3 regions of the Pseudomonas gorinensis genome follow, and region 2 is predicted to be linked to each of the others. Evidence: riboswitches for the same ligand, from Rfam matches in the RefSeq annotation. Region 2 holds a riboswitch; each other region holds the start of a gene.
The links. A riboswitch is a leader RNA that binds a small molecule or an ion and turns the genes downstream of it on or off. The one in region 2 is predicted to bind cobalamin.

Region 1: it holds a riboswitch for cobalamin, as region 2 does, so the genes downstream of both, AB7933_RS15435 (CbtB domain-containing protein) here and AB7933_RS23150 (ABC transporter substrate-binding protein) in region 2, are expected to answer to the same signal.
Region 3: it holds a riboswitch for cobalamin, as region 2 does, so the genes downstream of both, cobO (cob(I)yrinic acid a,c-diamide adenosyltransferase) here and AB7933_RS23150 (ABC transporter substrate-binding protein) in region 2, are expected to answer to the same signal.

Annotation. Positions count from the first base shown of each region.
Region 1 covers NZ_CP167125.1:3,375,781-3,379,050, forward strand. The annotation lists gene cobM (precorrin-4 C(11)-methyltransferase) at 1-105, opposite strand, end outside; gene AB7933_RS15425 (cobalamin biosynthesis protein) at 176-568, opposite strand; gene AB7933_RS15430 (CbtA family protein) at 565-1,269, opposite strand; gene AB7933_RS15435 (CbtB domain-containing protein) at 1,281-1,469, opposite strand; cobalamin riboswitch at 1,566-1,770, opposite strand; cobalamin riboswitch at 1,812-2,011, shown strand; gene cobW (cobalamin biosynthesis protein CobW) at 2,104-3,165, shown strand; gene cobN (cobaltochelatase subunit CobN) at 3,169-3,270, shown strand, end outside.
Region 2 covers NZ_CP167125.1:5,114,358-5,117,627, reverse strand. The annotation lists gene AB7933_RS23160 (ABC transporter ATP-binding protein) at 1-51, opposite strand, end outside; gene AB7933_RS23155 (FecCD family ABC transporter permease) at 48-1,052, opposite strand; gene AB7933_RS23150 (ABC transporter substrate-binding protein) at 1,049-2,059, opposite strand; cobalamin riboswitch at 2,174-2,368, opposite strand; gene AB7933_RS23145 (DNA/RNA non-specific endonuclease) at 2,451-3,270, opposite strand, start outside.
Region 3 covers NZ_CP167125.1:5,400,485-5,403,754, forward strand. The annotation lists gene AB7933_RS24405 (cobyrinate a,c-diamide synthase) at 1-692, opposite strand, end outside; gene cobO (cob(I)yrinic acid a,c-diamide adenosyltransferase) at 689-1,300, opposite strand; cobalamin riboswitch at 1,380-1,628, opposite strand; gene AB7933_RS24415 (PQQ-dependent sugar dehydrogenase) at 1,728-3,041, shown strand; gene AB7933_RS24420 (C40 family peptidase) at 3,113-3,270, opposite strand, start outside.

The sequences.
Region 1 (3,270 bases), 1.7 Mb from region 2:
CGAACCGGCATAGATGATCACCGGGCAACTGCGGATCAGCCGTTGGCCTTTGACAGTGATCAATTCCGGGTCGCCGGGGCCGGCACCGATGAAGTAGACGGTCATGGAGGATTCCTGTCGAAAAACGGGCGAGCATGAAGATTGCTCATGATCGGAAGACGCAATTATCGATTTTTCAGCCGGCGCAGGCCAATGCAAAGGTGGCCTGGGCGGTTTTCTTGCGGGTGATCAGCAAGCGGGCAGGGCCTGGGGAGAGCTGTTCGGCCAGGGCCAGGGCGGCGCTTTCGGCGATGCCGTAACAGCCGGTGTGGGCAAAGGCGACCGCTGATTTATGGCTCAGACGGCCTTCATACGCGGCCAACTGTTCGGCGCTGAAGCACTGCAATGGCAGGTTCAACCTATGCGCCAGGGCCAGTAACCCCGGCTCGTCCTGTTTGCGGTCGAGACTCGCCAGTGCGGTGATGTGCTGGCGCTCGATACCCGCTTCGGCGAGGGCCGTGTCAAACAGCGCCAGCAGGGCGTGCAATTCGCAGCCCCGCTGGCAACCGAGGCCGACCGCTAGTTTCATGCCGAGTATTGATCGTCGCGGTTGCGGCGAAACAACCAGGCGCTGATCAGGCCCAGGGCCAGCCAGAAGGCGACGTTGGTCAACTGCGAGGCGATCTTGAATTGTGCTTCCAGTGCCTCTGGCGCCAGCATCGAATGCACTTGCGGCTGCGGGGCGCCGATTACGTGAGGCACCACGAGGATCGCCACGCCCAGCCCTTTAAGCAGCCAGTTGCCACCGAACACCAACAGCGCAATACCGGCCGCAGTGGAGGCGGCCGTGCCGATCCACCAGATCTGGCGTTGCGCCAGGTCGGCGGCGGCCGTGCCCGGCAGCTCGGGCGGCAGGCCCAGGGTCGGCGCCAACACAAAGGTCGCGTAGCCGGCCAGGCCCCACAGCAAGCCTTGGGCCGTGCGGGTCGGTGCGCGCAGGGTATAGAGGCCGGCCAGCATCAGGGCGAAGCCGACGGCGACCACCAGGTTGCCGCCGGTGGTCGACAGCACGCGCTGCCAGCCGTCTTCCGGTTCCCAGGCTTCGGCGTCATGGGTGTGCGCAGCGGCGCCAGCGGCATGCTCGTGCACGACTTCAGTCGCGGCCGGGGCCTTTTCGAAGGTTTCCGCCTGCAGAATCAGCGGAGCGACCCAGAAGCTTTGCAGCAGTGTCAGCAGCAGGGCGGCCAGCAAGCCGGTGAACCCTGCGGTTTGCGCAATACGTTTGATCATGTCGGCAGGTCTCAGTGGCACGGGAACGCGGCGCTGTGGCGGGTATCGTGGGCTGCGTTGTGCACCGCCTCGATATGCGAGAACCCGGCGAAATACACCAGGCACGCGCCCAGGATCGAGGCGCCGATGGCGGCGGTCAGGCGTTGGCTGAGGGTGGCGGTACTGCTGGCGGTGTGCGAAGTGCTGCTGATGATCGACATGGCGCGTCCCTATCGTGTTCAGGGTGAAACGAGCGCATGCAAACCCCGCGAGCCGGGCACGCAGGGTTTTAACAGCGCCCGCCCACCGCGGGTTTGTTATCTGATGTTATTCGGGCCGGTCTCCGGGCTTGCGAGGGACACTGGGTCTATAAAGCGTCGCCTTCCCATGCCGTACAGGCACAGTGGATCTGACGCTTCACTCGCTTACCGTTGCGGGGGCAGCACCGGACTGGTCATAAGGCTATGACTCACCGGTTTCCCGTTTCACCCTGTGAAGGGCACCCGAAACAAGGCGTGTAGGAAAGCATGCAGAGCGACGGTAGTCAAATTGACCGAGCCCCTGTAGCCTTGCACCTTCGAGGTTCTTCGGCCCAGGCCGAAGCTAAGAAGGGAACGCGGTTCAAGCCGCGGCTGCCCCCGCAACTGTGAAGGGTTTATCTGACTGCCACGCCACTGCCATTGCGGCGGGAAGGCGCAGCCAGCGCCGGTCGCAAGACCCGCAAGCCCCAAGCCAGGAGACCTGCCTCGCAACCGATTTTCCAATTCAACCGGGCGGGGTGATCCGGTGACGAAATCTGCTGCTGCGCGCCACGCAGGGCCTATCGTCCCGTATGCCCGCCCCCAAGGGCATCCGATGAAAACACTGGCCAAACTTCCCGTCACTATCGTTACCGGCTTTCTCGGCTCGGGCAAAACCACCTTGCTGCGCCACATGCTCGACAACGCCCAGGGCCGTCGCATTGCGGTGATCGTCAACGAATTCGGCGAGTTGGGCATTGACGGTGAGATCCTCAAGCAATGCTCGATCGGTTGCACCGAGGAAGAAGCCAACGGCCGCGTGTATGAACTGGCGAACGGCTGCCTGTGCTGCACCGTGCAGGAAGAGTTCTTTCCGGTGATGCGCGAACTGGTGGCCCGTCGCGGCGACCTCGACCATATCCTCATCGAAACCTCTGGCCTGGCCTTGCCCAAGCCCCTGGTGCAAGCCTTCCAATGGCCGGAAATCCGCAGCGCCTGCACCGTCGACGCGGTGATCACCGTGGTCGACAGCCCGGCGGTGGCCGCCGGCACCTTCGCCGCCTTCCCGGACCAGGTCGACGCCCAGCGCAAGCTTGATCCGAACCTGGACCACGAATCGCCGTTGCATGAACTGTTCGCCGACCAGTTGGCCAGCGCCGACCTGGTGATCCTCAACAAGTGCGACATGATCAGCCCCGAGGACCTGGCCCGCGTGCGCCTGGAAGTCGCCGAAGAGCTGCCACCCGCGGTGAAGATCGTCGAAGCCAGCAGCGGTCGCCTGCCCCTGGACGTGCTGATCGGCCTGGGCGCTGGCTCCGAAGAGCATATCGACGGCCGCCACAGCCATCACGATCATCACCATGACGGTGAAGACGACCACGATCACGACGCGTTCGACTCCATCTCCATCGACCTGCCCCAGGCCGATGAGGCACTGTTGCTCGACGCGCTGACCCAGTTGGTGGTGCAGCACGGCATCCTGCGTGTCAAAGGCTTCGCGGCGATTCCGAACAAGCCGATGCGCCTGCTGATCCAGGGCGTGGGCACGCGTTTCGACAAGCACTTCGACCGCGCCTGGGGGGCCGACGAGGCGCGCATCACGCGCCTGGTGCTGATCGGCCAGGCGCTGGACGCGGCGGGCCTCGAAGCGCAATTGCGCGCAGCGCTCAACGTTTAACCCATGCACCTGCTCAGGACTCAACCCGGCGGCTTCGTCGCGGACGACAATATCGCCGACCTGGGGCAAACCCCCGCCGAGCTGGTGATTCTGTGCAGCGGCGAT
Region 2 (3,270 bases):
CTGGGCCTCTCGCACCTTGAAGCCCAGGGCCGTGCAGCTCAGCACCGTCATCGCGCATTCCTCCGGCCGATCAGGATCAGCGCAAATACCGGCGCGCCGACGAGTGCGGTGACCACGCCCACCGGAATGACCTGGCCCTTGATCAAGGTGCGTGACAGCACATCGGCTGTAATCAAAAACAATGCGCCTCCCAAGGCGCTGGCCGGCAGCAGGCGTGAGTGCCCGGTACCGAGCAACAGGCGTGCGGCGTGAGGGATGACCAGGCCGACAAAACCAATGGAGCCGACAATCGACACCATCACCGCGGTGACCAACGCCGCGCAGCCCACCAGCACAAATTGCACGCGGCGCACCGGGATGCCGAGGGACGCCGCCGAGTCGCTGCCGAAGGTGAATGCATCCAGTGCGCGGCGGTGCCACAGGCACACCGCCAACCCCGCGACGGCCACCGGTACCGCCAGCCACACCGACGACCAACGCACGCCGCTGAGATTACCCAGCAACCAGAACAGGATGCCGCGCGCCTGTTCGGAGCTGGCGGACTTGGTGATCAGGAACGCGGTCAGCGCGTTGAACAGCTGCGAACCGGCGATGCCTGCCAGGATGATCTGGCCGGTGCCGCTCGACGACCCGCTGGCCCGGGCGAGCAAAATCACCAGCGCAAACGCCGCCATCGCCCCGGCAAAGGCGCCGGCGGACAGCGAGATCAAGCCACCGCCGACCCCCATCAGCACCACCAGCACCGCGCCGGTCGAGGCACCGGCGCTGATGCCAAGCAGGTAGGGATCGGCCAAGGGGTTGCGCAACAACGACTGCAGAATCACCCCGCATGTGGCCAGCCCCGCACCGCAGGCGGCGGCGACCAGCGTGCGAGTGAGGCGATAGTTCCACACCACGCCTTCGTCGATAGGGTCCAGCGCGTAGCCGGCGGCCCACAGTTTATTAGCCAACACCTGGAGCACTACCTGCGGCTCGATGGCGGTTTCGCCGATGGCTACGCCGGCCAGTATGGCGATCAACAGCAGCGCCAGGGCGAGAAGCGTTCTGCTCATTTGGGCAGGTCGTAGCTGTCGATGGCGCTCGCCAGTTGGTCGAGCCCATCGAAAGTACGCACGCTGGCCTGTAGGGCCATGGCGTCGAGGATGATGATGCGGTTGTGTTTCACCGCGTCCATGTTGCGTGTCACCGGGTCGCTGCGCAGGAAGGCCAGTTTCTGTTCGTAGTTGTCGGCCGGGTAGCGGCGGCGGTCCATGCGCGCGATCACCAGGAAGGTGGGGTTGGCTTTGGCGAGGGTTTCCCAGCCGACGGCGGGCCACTCTTCATCGGACTGCACCACGTTGTGCAAGCCGAGGGTTTGCAGCATGAATTCGGGGACACCCTTGTGGCCGGCCACATAGGGATCGCTGGCCATTTCGGCGCTGGAGAACCACACCAGCGCACTGGCCTGCTTGAGGCCCTTGTTGCGGGCGGTGGCGACGGACTTGGCCAGGCGCGCCTTGAGCGCCTCGTTCAGTTGCTGGCCGCGGTCCGGCACGTCGAAAATCTCGGCCAGTTGGCTGATGCTTTTATAAATGGTGTCGATGCGGAACGGCTCCAGGCGTGTGCCGTCGGCGCCCACCAGGTTGTTCTTGCCTTCGCAGTCGGACGGCAGCAGGTAGGTGGGGATCTTCAATTCATGAAACTGCTCGCGGGTGCCGACCACGCCTTGTGGGCCAACCACCCATTCCAACTCGGCGGCCACCAGTTGCGGGCGCTTGGCAATGACCGCTTCGAAGCTTGGCTCATTGTTGGCCAGGCGCTCGATGGTGTCGTTCTGTGCCTTGAACTGCGGCAACACGTTGTTGAACCACAACGCCGTGCCGACCACTGTGTTGCCCACACCCAGGGCGTAGAGCATCTCGGTCGCCGCCTGGCCAATGGTTACGCTGCGGGCGGGCGCTTGCTGAAAGGTCAGAGTGCTGCCGCAGTTCTCCAGCGTCAGCGGGTAGTGGGTGGGCGTCGCCTGGGCCAGGGCACAGAAGCCCAGGCCGGTGAGCAGGGCGGTAACGCGTGGCAGCATGGGGCAATCTCCTGGGAGCCGTACGTGGAACTGGGGAGGTACGGTTCGGAAATACGCCCTCGGACGCTGCGGTGGAGGCAGCCAAGGATGTCCTTCCCGGACACCCCGCCGGTTAGTGGTTTTACTGGGCCGGCAGGTCTCCTGACTGATGCGTCGTCACCCGGCTCCAGCCTTCCCGGAGGGTATCCAGTGGCGTTGAGGAGCAGGCTCGGCATCTACAGTTGCGGGGGCAGTTCCGATTGACGCGGGGGTACCGCGCTTCGGATTCCCTATTAGTCCCGTTTGGGAACCGGCGCGGTATGGTAGTCGATTGGGCTGGGGAGGGGGAACCGAATGGCGGCTTTCTGTAGGCGCGTGCAGGCTCGCGCCCACATAAAGCCGCGGTAGCCGGTCAGAGGCGTATATCTTCAGGGCCGCGGATCAGTGCTTCAATTCGCGTCCCCGTTGCGCGCTCTTCATTGCTGAAACCGTCGTAGTCGGCCAGGTTGGCGAAACGGATGCCGGTCAATTGCTCGATCTGGATCACACTGCGCCGGTAGGTCCGCAGTTGGCCAAATACCAGATCAAGCTGACCGAGTTCACGGCTCTGGTCGATCATGTAGGCGCTGGCAGAGGGCTTGCCGTCGTCGCCGAGGTAGGCCACCACTTTCCAGAATGCCTTGGGGATTTTCACGCCGCGGTAGACACGGTCGTCATCGGCCAACACCGGGCCGGTAAACACCGTGGCCCGGGCCTTCCAGCGTTGTGTGTTGTCGAGAATGTAGTCTTCGAGCTCCAGCCAGGTCTTCTGGTTGAACCCGCTCATCTGCGGCGAGCAATTGGTGAAATGGAACGTATCGAGGTTGGCGGTGTTGGCCTCGTCGCCCCAGTTGGGATCCTGTCGTCGCACCAGGTGGCCGCGATCCAGGCCGTTGTTGGTGTAGAGCTCGTCGCCAATCTGCGCGCTGATGGGCAGGCGGCCGTCGTAGGCCCAGGTGTCGTTGCTGCGAACGATATCCACCGCCTGTCCGCCGTCGATATTCACGCCCACATAGAGCGCCATCCGTCGGGAACGTGACAGGGTCACCGAGAAATGCGTGTAGTCCAGGCGCAGCGGCTGGACGTCAGTTGCCAATGCCTCATCCACCGTGGGCCACGGCACGGCGAAGCCGCTGAGAAAGTCGGGTGCGTAGCCACGCCGGTCCTGCAAATCCTTGGCGGGCGTCACACGG
Region 3 (3,270 bases), 290 kb from region 2:
TCGATCACTTCAGGCGCGGCGAAGGTCACCGGCGGCGGCAAGGCAACTTCACAACTGTTGCCCAGGGCCTGGGCAGCGGCGTCCAGGCGTACGTCGAGGTCATTCAGTTCGCTGGCTTGCACCAGGCCAAGATGGCGGCTGGGCAACTCAATCCCGGTTTCACGGGACAACGCGCCGTACCAGCGCAGGCCTTCGGTGAGGCTCCCTTCGAGCAGTTGCGCATGGCGCAAGGTGCCGACACGGTTGGCCAACACACCGGCAAACGGCAAGTCCGGCTGATAACGCGCCAGGCCCAGGGCCAGGGCACCGAAGGTCTGGGCCATGGCGGTGCCGTCGATCACCGCCAGCACCGGCACACCGAAGTGCCGCGCCAGGTCGGCGCTGGACGGCGTACCGTCAAACAGGCCCATGACGCCTTCGATCAGGATCAGGTCGGCCTCCCCTGCCGCTTCCCACAGCAAGCGACGACTTTCCTGCTCGCCAACCATCCACATATCCAACTGATACACCGGCGCACCGCTGGCGCGTTCGTGGATCATCGGGTCGAGGAAGTCCGGGCCGCATTTGAACACGCGTACTTTGCGCCCCAGGTTGCGGTGCAAACGGGCCAGCGCAGCGGTGACCGTGGTTTTGCCCTGGCCGGACGCCGGTGCGGCGATCAGTACGGCCGGACAATGACGGGGCTGATTCAAAGTTCGACGCCCTTCTGTGCCTTGATACCGGCCTGGAACGCGTGCTTGAGCATGCCCATTTCGGTGACGGTGTCACCCATCTCGATCAACTCCGGCTTGGCGCCACGGCCGGTAACCACCACGTGCTGCATCGGCGGACGGGCTTGCAGGTCGCTCAATACCTGGTCCAGGTCGAGGTAGCCATGCTTGAGGGCGATGTTCAGCTCATCCAGCACCACTAGGCCGATGCTCGGGTCTTGCAGCAGTTCGCGAGACACGGCCCAGGCGGCCTCGGCGGCGGCGATGTCGCGCTGGCGGTCCTGGGTTTCCCAGGTGAAGCCTTCGCCCATGACGTGAAAGCGCACTTGTTCGGGGAAGCGCCGGAAGAACAATTCTTCGCCGGTGCTGTTACGGCCTTTGATGAACTGCACCACGCCGCACTGCATGCCGTGGCCCATGGCGCGCGCGAGCATGCCGAACGCAGAGCTGCTTTTGCCTTTGCCGTTGCCGGTCAGCACCAGCAGCAAACCGCATTCGTTCGGGGAATTGGCAATGCGCTCGTCAATCACGGCTTTTTTGCGCAGCATGCGCGCCAGGTGGCGTTCGTCGCGGTCGGGGGAATCGGTCATGGCAGCTCTCCGTTGGGGCTGGACAAAAACGGCGGGCAGGAAAAAACAAAAACAGACAGCCAAGCATCGCCCACCGTGATGCTGTTGGATGATCCAGGCCGGTCTCCGGACTCATGAGTGGCTCGCTTTATAGAAAGCAGGCCGACGCTGCGCCTTCCCATATCGCAGCGCGATACAGTGGCCAATAGCACCGTCTTGACTCATTTACCGTTGCGGGGGCAGCGCCGGAATTGCGGCAACACTGTGTACAAGTGCGCTCACTCACCGGCTTCCCTGTTTCACTCAGTCGACCCTTGGGTCACAGAGCACCTGAAACAAGTCGCGAAGGTTAGTGGGTTGGGGGGGGAGCGTCAATTAAAGCTGGCCTTGCACTTGAACCATCGTGCCGCAGCACTCCTCTACCCTTACAGGCATTCAGGAGAAAACCATGCATAAAACAAGACTCACCCTACTGATCATGGTCGCAGGCACCCTCGCTGCCTGCGGAGAAAGCTCGACCTTGAAGGTATCGGATGGCACCGGCCCTTCGCCCCAACTGCCAGAGCCCAACAAGACCCTGATCCCCACCGTGAATATCGCCCCAGCCATTGGCTGGCCTGCTGGCATGAAGCCAACCGCCGCCGCGGGCACCCAGGTGACAGCGTTCGCCGAAGGCCTGGATCACCCTCGCTGGCTGTATGTGCTACCCAATGGCGATGTGTTGGTGGCCGAAACCAATGCGCCGCCCAAGCCGGACGACGCCAAGGGTATTCGCGGCTGGGTAATGGAAAAGGTCATGGGCCGCGCCGGTGCCGGTGTGCCCAGCCCGAACCGCATCACCTTGCTGCGCGATGCCGATCACGATGGCGTCGCCGAGACCCGCACGGTCTTCCTGGAGAATCTCAACTCGCCGTTCGGCATGACCCTGGTGGGCAACGACCTCTACGTGGCCGACTCAGACAAGCTGCTGCGCTTTCCCTATCAACCGGGCGAAACCGCAATCACGCAGGCCGGCACCACGGTGGTCGACCTGCCGGGCGGCAGCATCAACCACCACTGGACGAAAAACGTGGTGGCCAGCAAGGACGGCAGCAAGTTGTATGTGAGCGTCGGTTCCAACAGCAACGTCGGCGAGAACGGCCTGGAAGCGGAACAAGGTCGGGCGGCGATCTGGGAAGTCGATCGCGCCAGTGGCCAGCACCGGATTTTCACTTCGGGCCTGCGCAACCCCAACGGCATGGCCTGGGAACCGCAGAGCGGCAAGCTGTGGACCGCGGTCAACGAGCGCGATGAGATCGGCAGCGACCTGGTGCCGGACTACATCACCTCGGTCAAGGATGGCGCGTTTTATGGCTGGCCATTCAGCTACTACGGGCAACATGTGGATGTGCGTGTCACACCACAGGACCCGGCCCTGGTCGCCAAGGCGGTCGCGCCAGACTACGCCGTCGGCCCGCATACCGCTTCGCTGGGGCTGACCTTCGCCGAAGGCAGCAAATTACCTGCACCGTTCGTCAACGGCGCCTTTATCGGCCAGCACGGGTCATGGAACCGCAAGCCGCACAGTGGCTACAAGGTGATCTTTGTGCCGTTCGAAGGTGGCAAACCCAAGGGGCAGCCAGTGGACGTGCTGACCGGGTTCCTCGACAAGGATGAGAACGCTATGGGCCGGCCGGTGGGTGTGGTGATCGATCAGCAGGGGGACCTGCTGGTGGCGGATGATGTGGGGAATAAGGTGTGGCGGGTGTCTGCAGTTAAGTAACTTTTCTCAAGACCACCACAAAAAATATGGGAGGGAGCTTGCTGCCTCCCACATTGGGTTCGGTTTCTGGCTTAGGGATTGCGGGCCAAGTGCTCAGCCGGCAACACGCGCTTGGCACTCAGGTAGGCGTTCTGCCAATAGGCTTTGGACAAGGTGTCCAGCTTCACCGTACCGCCCGTTTGTGGCGCATGCACAAAGCGCCCTTCGCCTACATAGATCCCGGCATGAC